2 regions of the Burkholderia contaminans genome follow, and region 2 is predicted to be linked to the other one. Evidence: riboswitches for the same ligand, from Rfam matches in the RefSeq annotation. Region 2 holds a riboswitch; the other holds the start of a gene.
What was found. Region 2 has a riboswitch for manganese ahead of LXE91_RS27090 (sodium:calcium antiporter). Riboswitches for the same ligand answer to the same signal wherever they lie in the genome.
Positions count from the first base shown of each region.

Region 1: it holds a riboswitch for manganese, as region 2 does, so the genes downstream of both, LXE91_RS09935 (TMEM165/GDT1 family protein) here and LXE91_RS27090 (sodium:calcium antiporter) in region 2, are expected to answer to the same signal.

Region 1 covers NZ_CP090640.1:2,127,076-2,134,481, reverse strand. The annotation lists gene LXE91_RS09960 (disulfide bond formation protein B) at 1-366, shown strand, start outside; gene xdhC (xanthine dehydrogenase accessory protein XdhC) at 999-2,015, shown strand; gene LXE91_RS09950 (adenosine deaminase) at 2,034-3,059, shown strand; gene LXE91_RS09945 (hypothetical protein) at 3,087-3,434, shown strand; gene guaD (guanine deaminase) at 3,431-4,747, shown strand; yybP-ykoY riboswitch at 4,894-5,031, shown strand; gene LXE91_RS09935 (TMEM165/GDT1 family protein) at 5,110-5,682, shown strand; gene LXE91_RS09930 (DUF4136 domain-containing protein) at 5,735-6,433, opposite strand; gene pepN (aminopeptidase N) at 6,621-7,406, shown strand, end outside.
Region 2 covers NZ_CP090641.1:2,101,675-2,109,080, reverse strand. The annotation lists gene LXE91_RS27110 (MFS transporter) at 1-90, opposite strand, end outside; gene LXE91_RS27105 (DUF1289 domain-containing protein) at 212-397, opposite strand; gene dmeF (CDF family Co(II)/Ni(II) efflux transporter DmeF) at 400-1,677, opposite strand; gene LXE91_RS27095 (metal/formaldehyde-sensitive transcriptional repressor) at 1,690-1,965, opposite strand; yybP-ykoY riboswitch at 2,086-2,261, shown strand; gene LXE91_RS27090 (sodium:calcium antiporter) at 2,335-3,345, shown strand; gene arsH (arsenical resistance protein ArsH) at 3,427-4,149, opposite strand; gene arsC (arsenate reductase (glutaredoxin)) at 4,142-4,564, opposite strand; gene arsB (ACR3 family arsenite efflux transporter) at 4,585-5,655, opposite strand; gene LXE91_RS27070 (ArsR/SmtB family transcription factor) at 5,652-5,984, opposite strand; gene LXE91_RS27065 (copper-binding protein) at 6,116-6,484, opposite strand; gene LXE91_RS27060 (efflux RND transporter permease subunit) at 6,481-7,406, opposite strand, start outside.

The DNA of each region.
Region 1 (7,406 bases), on a different replicon from region 2:
TTCTTCTGCGCGATCGGGATCTTCGCGTTCCTGGCCGCCGGGATCCGCAACTGGCGCGGCGTCTGGGTGCTCGAGCTGCTGATCGCGATCGCCGCGGCCGGCGGCGTCGGCACGGCCGCCCGGCACCTGTCGATCCAGATGAATCCGGGCTTCAGCTGCGGTTTCGACACGCTGCAGCCGATCGTCGACAGCCTGCCGCCCGCGCAGTGGTTCCCCGGGATGTTCAAGGTCGCCGGGCTGTGCGAGACGGTCTACCCGCCGATCTTCGGCATCCTGCTGCCCGGCTGGGCGCTGATCGGCTTCGCGGTGATCCTGATCGCCGTGGTCGCGAGCCTCTGGCGCCATCGCCGCAAGCTCGCGGCCTGACCGGCCGGTTTCGACCGGCCTGCGCGCGGCCCGCTCGCCCCGGGGCGCACACTGCCGCCGGCCGGTAGCCGCCCGGCTCCGGCGCACCCGCCGTCCCGGCCCGGCGAGCCGCATCCGGCCCGTCAAGCGTAAACACCTACCCCGCCGCCGCCCGGCTCTCCGGGCGAACGCGCATCGCGCGACTTCCGCGCCCAGCCCCGCCACGCCTGCGTTTCGGCCCGATGTGCACGCATCGGCGCCCCGATCCCGCGCGGCGGGCCTATGATCGACATGATCGCCTCCTGATAGTCCGGATCACCGCCTGGCAATGTTCCCGTCGCCTTGCGGTGCTATCTTCGTGACTGGATGGCGATCTACGTGCGCGAGGCCAGGCGGTCTCACCACCCCTGCGTAACGCGCGCCCGATCCGCAATGTCGACTGGATTCATCATGACAACGCAAACCATCCGCATCCGTCATCCTCATGGCGTCCGCGCATCCGGCGGTGCCGACCGCGCGCGCCGTTCGCGCGCTGCCGCCGCACTGCATCGGCCGTGCGGCCGGCCCGCCTCGCTCCCGTCCGCCATCGTTGCCGCCGCGCCCGCCAGCCCGCGCCGCGTGTCGTGCCGCGTCGCCCCGAACGGAGCGTGCTGATGGAAGCCTGGCTCGGCGATCTGCAGCAACTGCTCGCACATGGCGAAGCGGCCGTGCTCGTGACGGTCGCGCACACCGACGGCTCCGCGCCGCGCGAAGCCGGCACCAAGATGCTCGTCACGCGCGACATGGCCCGCCATACGATCGGCGGCGGTCATCTGGAATGGAAGGCGATCGAGATCGCGCGGCATCTGCTCAAGGATGGCGCGCACGTGCCGCACGCGCGCCGGCTCGAACGGCTCGCGCTCGGCCCGAGTCTCGGCCAGTGCTGCGGCGGCGCCGTGGTGCTCGCGTTCGAGCGGCTCGATGTGGGCGATCTCGGCTGGATCATGTCGCTCGCGAAGCGTGTCGCGGCCGGCGCCGCGACCGTGCGTAGCGTATCATTCGGCCCCTCACCGGGCGCGCCGCTGTTGAGCGAGCCCGAATCGGAAGCCGCGCGTGCCGACTGCCTGCTGTGGGAAACCGGCGGCGTGTCGCTGATGACCGAAACGATCGCGCCGTATGCGTTCCCCGTCGTGCTGTTCGGCGCCGGGCACATCGGCACCGCGCTCGTGAAGGTGCTGGCGACGCTGCCGTGCCACGTGCGCTGGATCGACGGGCCCGATGCGGTGTTCCCGCCGGCCGACGCGCTCGCCGGCATCGGCAACCTCGCGATCGAAGCGGCCGCTGCCCCGGCCGACGCGGTCGACGCCGCACCGCCGCAGTCATACTTCGTCGTGATGACGCACGACCACGCACTCGATTTCGTGCTGGCCGAGCGTATTTTGCGGCGCGGCGACTACGCGTACTTCGGGATGACCGGATCGCACACGAAACGCGTGCAGTTCGATCATCGCCTCGCCGCGATCGGCATCGACCCGGCCCAGGTGGCACGGATGCGCTGCCCGATCGGTGTCGAGGGCATCATCGACAAGGCACCCGAAGTGATCGCGATCTCGGTGGCTGCGCAATTGCTGCAGGCCGTCGAGGCCAACGCGAATGCGAACGCGTCCACGCAGGCTTCCCCTACCTACTGACCGACCAAGAACGACGCCATGACCCCGACATTCAAGGACAAGATTGCCCGCGCGCCGAAAGCGGAGCTGCACATCCATATCGAAGGCTCGCTCGAGCCCGAACTGATTTTCGCGCTGGCGCAGCGCAACGGCGTGAAGCTCGCGTACGACTCGATCGACGCGCTACGCGCCGCGTACGCGTTCACCGACCTGCAGTCGTTCCTCGACATCTATTACGCCGGCGCGAGCGTGCTGCTGACCGAGCAGGATTTCTACGACATGACGGCCGCGTATTGCGAACGCGCGCTCGCCGACAACGTCGTCCACACCGAGCTGTTCTTCGATCCGCAAACGCACACCGAGCGCGGCGTATCGATCGAGACGGTGGTCGCGGGTATCGAGCGGGCACTCGCCGATGCCGAACAACGCGGGCTGTCGAGCAAGCTGATCCTGTGCTTCCTGCGTCATCTGTCCGAAGAGGACGCGCTCGCGACGTTCGAATCCGCGCTGCCGCTGTTCGAGCGCTATCGCCATCGCCTGATCGGCGTCGGCCTCGACTCGTCCGAGCTCGGCCATCCGCCGACGAAGTTCGCACGCGTGTTCGAGAAGGCGCGCGCGCTCGGGCTGAAGCTCGTCGCGCACGCGGGCGAGGAAGGCCCGCCCGCTTACATCTACGAAGCGCTCGACGTGCTGAAGGTCGACAGGATCGACCACGGCGTGCGCAGCATCGAGGACGAGGCGCTCGTCGAGCGCCTCGCGAAAACCCGCACGGCGCTCACCGTCTGCCCGCTGTCGAACCTGAAGCTGTGCGTGTTCGACGACATGGCGAAGCACACGCTGAAAGCGCTGCTCGATCGCGGCGTCGCGGTGACGATCAACTCCGACGATCCGGCCTATTTCGGCGGCTACGTCAATGAAAACTACTTCGCGACGGCCGAAGGGCTGCAACTCACGGATGCCGAAGTCCATGCGGTGATCCGCAACGGCTTCGAGGCGTCGTTCATCGAACCGGCGCAGCGCGACGCACTGTACGCGCGCCTAGACGCGTACTGGCAGGCCGCGTGACGGCCGGCATCGAGGAACGCTGGACAGATGAAACACGGCAACGGCATCCGCTTCGCGACCACCGGCCCGGCCTTGCGCCGGGACTATCGCGTGCGTGAGCGCGCGGCGACGGCGCTGTTCGTCGTCGCTCGCGCGTGCCTGCCGTCGCGATTTGCCGTTTCGCTCAAGGCCGCATCGGTCGTGAGCGCAACGGCTGCGAGGCCCGCCGGCAACCACTCGCGGGCGGCTTCGGCCGCCACGTTCGCCCGCGCAATCGCATCCGGTCGTGCCGCACGCAGCGTGCCGCACCCGCTCGCCAGGCGCTGTCTTGCCGCCGTGCGGCGTCGCCCGTTTTCTTCTGTTCGCCTTACCTTGATGCAGGATCATTCGTCATGACGCAAACCGCTTTCCGTTCCCAGTTACTGACCTTCAACGGCGACCCGGCGCAATCGAGCCAGGCCGCGATCTACGAGACCGACGGCCTCCTGATCGTCGACGACGGCAAGGTCGTCGCGGCCGGCCCGTACGCGCAGCTCGCCGCGACGCTCGCGCGCGACGCGATCGTCCATGAGCTGCGCGACAAGCTGATCGTGCCCGGCTTCATCGACACGCACATCCACTATCCGCAGACGGACATGATCGCGTCGCCGGCACCGGGCCTGCTGCCGTGGCTGGACAAGTACACGTTCCCGACCGAGCGCCAGTTCGGCGATCCCGAGCACGCGCGCGAAGTCGCCGACTTCTTCGTCGACGAACTGCTCGCCTGCGGCACGACGAGCGCGCTCGTCTACTGCACGGTGCACAAGCAGTCGGCCGATGCGCTGTTCGCGGCGAGCGACGCGCGCGACCTGCGGATGATCGCGGGCAAGGTGCTGATGGACCGCAACTGCCCCGAGTTCCTGCGCGATACCGCGCAATCAGGCTATGACGACAGCGCCGAGCTGATCGACCGCTGGCACGGCAAGGGGCGCCAGATGTACGCGCTCACGCCGCGCTTCGCGCCGACGTCGACCGAGGCGCAGCTCGAGGCGTGCGGCGAACTCGCACGCCGCCATCCGGACGTGTTCGTGCAGAGCCACGTCGCGGAAAACGTCGACGAGGTGAAATGGGTGGGCGAGCTGTTCCCCGGCCATCGCAGCTATCTCGACATCTACGACCGCTACGGGCTGCTGCGCCCGCGCGCGGTGTACGGCCACTGCATCCACCTCGACGACGAGGACCGCCGCCGGATGGCCGAGACGCGAACCGTCGTCGCGCACTGCCCGACGTCGAACTTCTTCCTCGGCAGCGGGCTGTTCGATTTCGACAAGGCCGGCGAATACGACGTGCCCGTCACGCTCGCGACCGACGTCGGCGGCGGCACGTCGTTCTCGATGCTGCAGACGATGAACGAAGCGCACAAGGTCGCGCGGCTGTCGGGCCACCACCTGACCGCGACGCGGATGTTCTGGCTCGCAACGGCCGGCGCCGCGCAGGCGCTCGACCTCGCCGACACGGTCGGCACGCTCGCACCGCGTACCGAAGCCGACTTCGTCGTGCTCGATCCGCAAGCCACGCCGCTGCTCGCACGCCGCACGAAGCGTGCGGATTCGCTCGAGGAACTGCTGTTCGCGTTCGCGCTGCTCGGCGACGACCGCGCGGTGTACCGCACCTATGCGGCCGGCCAACTCGTCCACGAGCGCGGCGCGGCACCCCGCCCCGCCGCGTAACGACCTGCCGGGGTGCGCCCCGGCACGTGCGGGCATCCACCGCCGCGCGCGCCGGGCCGCCGAGCTTGCCATGCGCCGATCCCGCCCCGACTCGGGGCGTAGCGCCCGCCAACCGCTTTCCCGCGCGTAACGCGCCGTGCTAGAATTCGCCGCTCATTGGGGAGTAGCCGCTCCGCTCGATGTCCCGCGCCCCCGGCGCGCATCGTGACGGAGGCGTCCGTCAACAGACTTGGCCATACGGCCATGGCGGACGCAGCCACCTAGGCCTGGCGAGACCGATGGTTCACAGCGCGCCGCATCAGGGCCCGGCGCGCGGTGGATCGTCGCTCGCACGCACAACATCGGCCCGTGGAACCCCATACGTGTCCCAAGCCTTCCTGATCTCCACCGGCGCCGTCGCCCTCGCTGAAATCGGCGACAAGACCCAACTGCTTTCCCTCGTACTGGCCGCGCGCTATCGCAAGCCGGTGCCGATCATTCTCGGCGTGCTCGTCGCGACGCTCGTGAACCACGGTTTCGCCGGCGCGCTCGGCGAATGGCTCGGCGCGCTCGTCACGCCGTCGATCATGCGCTGGGCGCTCGCATTCTCGTTCATCGCGATGGGGTTGTGGATCCTCGTGCCGGACAAGCTCGATGCCGACGAAGCCAATGCCAACCGCTCGCGGCTGGGCGTGTTCGGTGCGACCCTCGTCGCATTCTTCCTCGCGGAAATGGGCGACAAGACGCAGATCGCGACCGTCGCGCTCGCCGCGCGCTTCCAGGACTACATCGGTGTCGTGGCCGGCACGACGTTCGGGATGATGCTCGCGAACGTGCCCGCGATCCTGCTCGGCGACCGCTTCGCGCACCGCCTGCCGACGAAGCTCGTGCACGCGATCGCGGCCGTGCTGTTCGTCGTGCTCGGCGCGCTGGCGCTGCTGGGTATCGGGGTCTGACGGAAGGGCATGGCCGGCGCGGCCGGACGGCCGCGCCGAGAGGGATACCGCGTTACTTCGCGGCGGCAGCACCCGAGGCGGGCGCCGCCGGCACCGCGCGCTCGTTGGCAGCCGGCGCCGCCGAGCCGCCGCGCTTGTCGACCGGCAGCCGGACCGAGCGAACCGCGCCGTTGGACAGCGGGAAATCAGCGAGCGCGCTGCGCGCGAGGAACGGCATCGCGTACAGCAGCGTGCCGTTGTCGCCGGTCGTGCGCGCGGACACGTTGTACACCTCCTTGCCCGTCGCGCGCTCGGTGATGCGGATGCCAAGCGTGTAGTCGAACACCTGGTATGTCTGCGCGACGTAGCCGGCCGGCATCGGCCCCCAGGGACCCCACGGGCCCCACGGCCCGCGCCGCCAGTACGGCCCGGGCGCGAACCACGGATCGTAATAGACCGGCTGCGGTACCGTCACGAGATCGCTGCCGACCGCATAGGTCAGCCCGACGAGGTACCGCGCCTGCGCCTGCGGCACCTGCCGGAACGCATACGTCGACAGCTCGTTCGCGACGATCGGCTCGTAGGTCGACTGCTCGATGCTGTTCTTCTGCGCGTCGGTGCGCGTGAACGCATAGGTGCGTGTCGCGTCGCTGCCGCTCCAGTCGGAGAAGGCCGTGACCTGGGTCGTCACGTAGCTGGTACAGCCGGTCAGCAGCGCCACGCACAGCGCCGCCGCCCAGCCCGCACCGCGTTGAATCCATTCGCGTTTCATGTTGATCCTCTTCGATCCGTCACCCGTTCGTCGCACCGCGCGAACCGTAACGGGATGCCGATAATACGCGGACTCCCGGAACCGGTAAAAAGTTCGGCCGGCACGCGGCCGCCAGCCTTTGTACAATGGCCCGGTTCGCCCGGCCCGTGCCACGGGCCCGTCCCCTACTCCACCGATCTCGACGACCATGTCCGACAACGCCTCTTCCACCGTGATCCGCCGCGCCGACTACACGCCGCCGGCCTTCCTCATCGATTCCGTCGCGCTCGAATTCGATCTCGCGCCGGCCCGCACGATCGTCAGGAACACGATGCGCGTGCGCCGCAATCCGGACGCCGCGCCCGCGCCGCACCTGGAGTTGATGGGCGAAGCGCTCGAATTCCTCGGCGCGCACCTGGACGGCGCGCCGCATGGCGCCGTGCGCACGCACGAGCACGGGCTGACCGTCGAGAATGTTCCCGAGGCCTTCGAGCTGACGCTCGAAAGCGCATGCGCACCCGACCAGAATACGACGCTGTCGGGCCTTTATGTGTCGAGCAGCAACTTCTTCACGCAGTGCGAAGCCGAAGGTTTCCGCCGCATCACCTACTTCCTCGACCGCCCGGACGTGATGGCGTCGTACACGGTGACGCTGCGCGCCGACAAGGCCGGGTACCCGGTGCTGCTGTCGAACGGCAACCTCGTCGATTCCGGCGACCTGCCCGACGGCCGCCACTTCGCGAGATGGGAAGACCCGTTCCGCAAGCCGAGCTACCTGTTCGCGCTGGTCGCGGGCAAGCTCGTCGCGATCGAGGAAACGATCACGACCGGCTCAGGCAAGGAAAAGCTGCTGCAGGTGTGGGTCGAGCCGGCCGACCTCGACAAGACGCGTCATGCGATGGATTCGCTGATCCACTCGATCCGCTGGGACGAGAAGCGCTTCGGCCTCGAGCTCGATCTCGACCGCTTCATGATCGTCGCGGTGGGCGACTTC
Region 2 (7,406 bases):
CGACACGTCCATCAGCAGGCTGACGCACCCGAGCACCCAGACGCTGCGTGGAATCTGGCGAAGAATGCGGGGCGACGTTTCGGTCTGCATGGGCTGCTCCCGGTTCAGGCTTGCCGACGCTGGATGCCGGTGCTCGTCATACTACTGCGCCCCGCGACGAAACCGCACGCACCGGTTGTCGCACGCCGGCTTTATGCCACCTTGTGCCGCCCTATTCCGTCGTCTCGCGCCGGATCTTCGCTTGCCGGCGCGTGCGGTCGTTCAGTATCTGGTGCCGGCGATGGTCGGTCATCTTCTTCCAGTCGCGCGCCTCGTCGCGCGTGCGCAGGCAGCCCACGCAGAATCCGGTGCGGCCGTCGAACGCGCACAGCTCGACGCATGGCGATTTCACGGCCACGATCAGGCCGCCTTCGCCGGCGCCATCACTTCGACGGTCACGTGGGAAACGCCGTCGAAGCGCGCGACGAGCGCATGGTAGAACCGCGCGTCACGCGCGGCGTCGCGTGTTTCGACCGACACGATCGCGCTCATGTGCCCGGGCCCGACCCGCCACACGTGAAGATCGTTGACCTTGTCGCCGAGCGCCTCGATCGCGTGACGTACACGCTCCGCCAGCTTGCGATCGACGTTGACGTCGAGCAGGATCCCGCCCGTATCGCGCATCAGCCCGTACGCCCAGTTCGCGATGACGAGTGCGCCGATGATGCCCGCGAGCGGATCCATCCAGACCCAGCCGAAGGCACGCGCGAGCAGCAGCCCGACGATGGCCAGCACCGACACGGCGGCATCGGCGATCACGTGAACGTAGGCGGACCGGATGTTGTGATCGCGGGCCGCGGCGGCGTGCACGCCTTCGTGATGATCGTGTTCGACGAACGTCAGCGCGTGCTCGTTGCCGTTCAGCGTCACGATCGCATCGAACGCATGGGGCTCGGGAATGGTCTCGCGCGATTCCAGGAAGCCGTTCCGCGCAACCATCGTGAAATGCTGTCGCGACTGGTCGGGACGGACGGTCGTGATCGATGCGGAAACCCCGTCGACGCTCGACTCGCCGGCTGCCGGCGCGATCCGGAACACCGGCGGCACACCGTCCTCGAACACCGATACGTCGAACGCGCCGGCTTGCGAGAAGACCCGCATGGCTTCGTCCGCGTGATCGTCGTGCGCGTGGCCGTGGTCATGCCCGTGGTGATGCCCGTGATGGTGCCCGTGATGTCCACCGCTCAGCAGCCACACGCTCGCCAGGTTGACCCCGAGGCCGAGCACCGCGATCGGAATCGCCTCGCCGAAATGGATCGGCACCGGCGACAGGAATCGCGCGACGGCCTCGTAGCCGATCAGGATCGCGATCATCGCGAGCACGATTGCGCTCGTGAACCCGGCCAGGTCGCCCAGCTTGCCGGTGCCGAACACGAAGCGCGGATCGTCGGCATGCCGGCGTGCATAGGTATAGGCCAGCGCGGCGATCAGCATCGCGCCCGCATGCGTCGACATGTGCAGCCCGTCGGCGACGAGCGCGAGCGACCCGAACAGCGTGCCGCCGACGATCTCGACCACCATCATCGCCGAGCACAGGCCGATCACCATCCACGTCCGCCGCTCGTTCTGCTCGTGCGCGGCGCCGAGGAAGATATGGTCGTGCCCCGCGCCGAACGCGTCATCGATGAAATTGCTCATGTTCCGCCCCGATTACTTGAAATAGCTGTGCACCACGTCGATCAGCTGCTCGGTCGCGCTGCCTTCGTGCTCATCCGGCCCATGTGCATCGACCATGTGTTCGCGGATGTGGTCTTCCAGCACGACGGCCAGCAGCCCGTTCATCGCACCGCGACAACTCGTGATCAATTGCAGCACCTCGTTGCAGCCGCGCTCTTCGCCGAGCGCGCGCTCGATCGCCTCGACCTGGCCCTTGATGCGGCGCACGCGGTTCAGCAGCTTCTGTTTTTCACGAACGGTATGGCTCATCGCCGACTGACTCCTGGATAGGGAGGGGGAGTATATATCCGGAGCGCTGCCCCTATAGGGGAGAGGGGTATATTTTTTCGAGATGAAGGCTTGTCGAAAGCCATCCGCTCGTCTAGACTGCCCTTCGTCTTTGGGGAGTAGCCTGCTTTCCGTCCCCGGAAAGCGAACGCGTCAACACACTCGGCCTGCGGCCGTGGCGCGTTCAGCCTGATCGGCCTGGCGAGACCATGGGCGCATCGCGTCGTTCCTGGTCGGACGTCGGCGGATGCGCCATGGTTTGTCAGCGTCCGACCACGGAGTCCCCATGTTTCCCGCCGCCTTCTCCCCGCGTTTCGCCGCCGTCCGCGCCCATGCCTGCGGAGGTGCCGCATGACTTTCATGTTCCTCGAACTGGCGTTCATGCTGGTCGTCATCCTCGTCGCCGCCGAGGTCTTCACCAATGCACTCGAACATCTCGGCGAGCGCCTGAAGATTTCCGAAGGCGTCACCGGTTCGCTGTTCGCCGCCGTCGGCACCGCGTTGCCCGAAACGATGGTGCCGCTGCTCGCGCTCGCCGGCGGCACGGCGAACCAGGCCGTGAACGAGGAGATCGGCGTCGGCGCGATTCTCGGCGCACCGCTGATGCTCGCGACGCTCACCACCTTCCTGATGACGCTCGCCGTGATCCGCTCGCGCGGGCTGCGCGGCACGATCGCGCCCGAGCGCACGGGCTTCGTGCGCGACATGAACTACTTTCTCGCCGCGTTTTCGCTGGCCACCGCCGCGATGTTCGTCCCGCATCAGAACTGGGCCGTGCGCGCGCTGCTCGCGGCGATGCTGGTCGGTATCTACGCGATGTATGTCGTGATGACGTTCCGGGCGTCGAACCAGCTCGTCGATGCCGGGCACGGCACCGAAGCGCCGCACACGATGTTCCTGTCGCGCCTGGGCGTGCCGACCAACCTCGCGACGATCGCGCTGCAACTGCTCCTCGGCGTCGCGCTGCTGGTCGGTGGGGCGAAGGGCTTCATTCACGGCGTGGAAGGCGTGTCGCACGTGCTCGGCGTATCGGCGCTGCTGCTGTCGCTGATCATCGTGCCGATCGCGACGGAACTGCCGGAGAAGGTCAACAGCGTGCTGTGGATCCGCCGCAGGAAGGACACGCTCGCGTTCGGCAACATCACCGGCGCGATGGTGTTCCAGGGCACGCTGCTGCCGGCGATCGGCATCATGCTGACGCCGTGGGAGCCGCGCCCCGAAGTGCTGACCGGCGTGATCATCACGCTCGCGGCGGCGGCGTGGCTGCGCGTCAATGCACGCACGCGCGGGCTCGCGATCTGGGCGTTGCTGGCGAACGGCGCGGGGTATGCGGGGTATCTGGTCCTGACGCTGGCGCGCTGAGCTTGCTCGACGGCCGCGCCGGGCATGATTCCGCTGCCCGGCGCGAACGAAGCATCGTCGCGCCGCCAGACCGCACGCGATTCAGATGCGCGCCTGGTTCACACGCTGCGACAGTTGCTCGGCGCTTTCCTTGCGCTCGCTGTAGCGGTCCGTCAGGTACGCGCCCACGTCGCGCGTCAGCAGCGTGAACTTGACCAGCTCCTCCATGACGTCGACGACGCGATCGAAATACGCGGACGGCTTCATCCGGTCGTCGTCGCCGAATTCCATGAACGCTTTCGCGACGGACGACTGGTTCGGGATGGTCAGCATGCGCATCCAGCGTCCGAGCACGCGCATCTGGTTGACCGCGTTGAACGATTGCGATCCGCCGCTGACCTGCATGACCGCCAGCGTCTTGCCTTGCGTCGGCCGCACCGCGCCGACCGACAACGGAATCCAGTCGATCTGCGCTTTCATCACGCCGGTCATCGCGCCGTGCCGCTCGGGGGAGCACCACACCATGCCCTCCGACCATTGCACGAGCTCGCGCAACTCGGCCACCTTCGGGTGGTCGTCGGGCGCATCGTCGGGCAGCGGCAAGCCGGCCGGATTGAAGATCCTTGTTTCGGCGCCCATCGCCGCCAGCAACCGCGCCGCTTCCTCGACCAGCAACCGGCTGAACGAGCGCGTACGCAATGACCCGTAGAGCAGGACGATTCGAGGCGGATGGGTCGACGGCTGCGCGGGCTGCAGCCGGCTCGCGTCCGGCACATGAAAGAGCGCGGCATCGAGTTGCGGCAGATCGTTCAATCGCTCAGACACGCCGGCCCTCCGCATCGATCACGATTTCGCCGTCTTCCTTCGCAAACTGCCCTTGCTGCGGATCGGGCAGGATATCGAGCACCTGCTCGGACGGGCGGCACAGCCGCGTGCCGAGCGGCGTGACGACGATCGGGCGATTGATCAGGATCGGGTGAGCGACCATGAAGCCGATCAGGTCGTCGTCGCTCCATTTCGGATTGTCGAGATCGAGTGCGTCATAGGGTGTCCCCTTGCGACGCAGCACGTCGCGCACCGGCACGCCCATCGCCGCGATCAGCGCGCGCAGCGCTGCGTGGCTCGGCGGCGTTTCGAGGTAAAGCACGACGCGCGGCTCGACGCCCGAGTTGCGAATCATCGCCAGCGTGTTGCGCGACGTGCCGCAATCGGGGTTGTGATAGATCGTGATGTCGGTCATTTCCGGATTCCTGAATGATTTCACGCGCACTCGTACCAGCCCTTCGAGCGGTTGACGACGCGCACGACGAGCAGCATCACCGGCACTTCGATGAGCACGCCGACGACGGTCGCGAGCGCGGCGCCGGAGTGGAAGCCGAACAGGCTGATCGCGGCGGCCACGGCCAGCTCGAAGAAATTGGACGCGCCGATCAGCGCCGACGGACACGCGATGCTGTGCTTCTCGCCGACGAGGCGATTGAGCCCGTACGCGAGCGCTGCGTTGAAGAACACCTGGATCAGGATCGGCACCGCGAGCAGCGCGATCACCAGCGGCTGCTTCAGGATCGCCTCGCCCTGGAACGCGAACAGCAGCACCAGCGTGGCCAGCAGCGCGGCGATGGACCACGGGCCGATCTTCGCCATCGCGCGGTCGAACGCCGCCGGCCCCTTCGCGAGCAACAGCCTGCGCCACACCTGCGCGAGAATCACCGGGATGACGATGTAGAGCACGACCGACGTGAGCAGCGTCGCCCACGGCACCGTGATGGCGGACATCCCCAGCAACAGGCCGACCAGCGGCGCGAACGCGATCACCATGATGCTGTCGTTCAGCGCGACCTGCGACAACGTGAACAGCGGATCGCCGCCCGTCAGCCGGCTCCACACGAACACCATCGCCGTGCACGGCGCGGCGGCCAGCAGGATCAGGCCGGCGATATAGCTGTCGATCTGGTCGGCGGGCAGCATCGGCGCAAATAGCTGCCGGATGAACAGCCAGCCGAGCAGCGCCATCGAAAACGGCTTGACGAGCCAGTTCACGACGAGCGTCACGCCGATCCCCCGCACGTGCTGCCGAACCTCGTGCAACGCGCCGAAATCGACCTTGACCAGCATCGGCACGATCATCACCCAGATCAACAGCCCGACGGGCAGGTTGACCTGCGCGTATTCCATGCGGCCGATGTGCTGAAAGAGCCCGGGCAGCGCCTGGCCCAGCGCGATGCCGAGCACGATGCACAGCGCGACCCACACGCTCAGGTAGCGCTCGAAGAAACCGATGGCGGGCGGGGCCGCCACGGCCGGCGGCCGCGCAATGTTCGAGCCGGTCATGCGCCGCCTCCGCAACAGTCGGGTGCTGCCGGTACGCCGCAGGCCGCGCCGGCGCAGCAGTTCTCGGTCAGGAACCGTATGAGCCCGCTCATCGATTCGAAATTCGCCGCGTAATAGATGAACCGGCCGTCCTGGCGCGCGGTGACCAGGTCGGCGTGCGCCAGATCCTTCAGATGAAACGACAGGCTCGATGGCGACAGCCCGATCTGCTGGGCGATCGCGCCGGCCGGCAGCCCTTCGGGCCCGGCCACGACCAGCGCACGAAAAATGGCCAGGCGCGCTTCATGCGCAAGCGCGCCCAGGGCGCGCACGACGAGATTGGAGTCCATGGCGCGAAGGATAGCGGCTTCATTTCAACATTTCAAGTATCGTTGAAATATAACCGCCTCCGGCCCCGCACGCCTGGCGCCGGTGCAGCCGCCCGCCTCACGGACAGGCGACGCACCGGCACATCGTCAGGTCAGGACGCCTTCACCAGCTTGACGATCGTCAGCGTGCCGTCGACCTTCTCGATCCGCACCTTGACCTTGTCGCCCGCATGCGCGTGCTCGAGCATCGCTGCGTCCTTCGCCTTGAACGCCATCGTCATCGGCGGCATCCCGACGTTCTCGAGCGCGCCGTGCTTCAGCGTGATCTTGCCGCTCGCGGCATCGACCTTCTTCACTTCGGCGTCGGTCAGCGCGGCACTCGATTCGGTTGCCCCGCCTGACGACATCTTCATGCCGGACATGTCCATGCCGGCCATGTCGCCGGCAGCAAAGGCGGGGGTGACGAACGTGCCGCCAGCAAGAACGGCGGCAGCAACGGTAACGGTAATCAGTTTCTTCATCGGGTTTCTCCGGTTGGGGGGGATGGCACGTGCGTGCCGTGGGGAACTGCTTCGGAATGCCATCCATGACCCGCGCTTCGCGCACGACGGCGCTGCAGCAGGAGCCATGCGGCGGGAATGACGAACATCGACAGCAGCGGCGCGGTGACCATGCCGCCGACCATCGGCGCGGCGATGCGCTGCATCACCTCGGAACCGGCGCCGTGCCCGACCATGATCGGCACGAGGCCGGCGAGCACGACGGCGACCGTCATCGCCTTGGGCCGCACGCGCAGCACCGCGCCTTCGCGGATCGCGTCGAGCAGCAGCGCATCGGTCAGCGGTTCGCCGGCGTCGAGCCGGCGCTGCAGCGCGCCCTTCAGGTACAGCAGCATCACGACGCCGAACTCGGCGGCCACGCCGGCCAGCGCGATGAAGCCCACCGATGTCGCGACGGACACCGCATGGCCGAGCGCCCACACGAGCCAGAAGCCGCCGACCAGCGCGAACGGCACCGTCGACATCAGCAGCAATGCATCGGCCGCCGAGCCGAACGTGAGGAACAGCAGCACGAAGATCACGACGAGCGTCACCGGCACGACGGTGCGCAGCTTGGCCGCCGCACGCTCGAGATACTCGAACTGCCCCGACCACGCGATCGAATAGCCGGGCGGCAACGCAACCTGCCGCGCGACGGCCTGCTGCATCGCGCGCACGGCGCTCTGCAGATCGGTGCCGCGGAGGTCGACGTACACGTAGCCGGACAGTCGCGCGTTCTCGCTGCGGATCATCGGCGGGCCGTCGGCGATCGCGATGCGCGCGACGTCGCCCAGGCGGATCTGCGCGCCGCGCGCGGTGACGACCGGCAGTTGCCGCAGGTTCTCGACCGAATCGCGCACCTCGCGCGGGTAGCGGACGTTGATCGGAAAGCGCTCACGCCCCG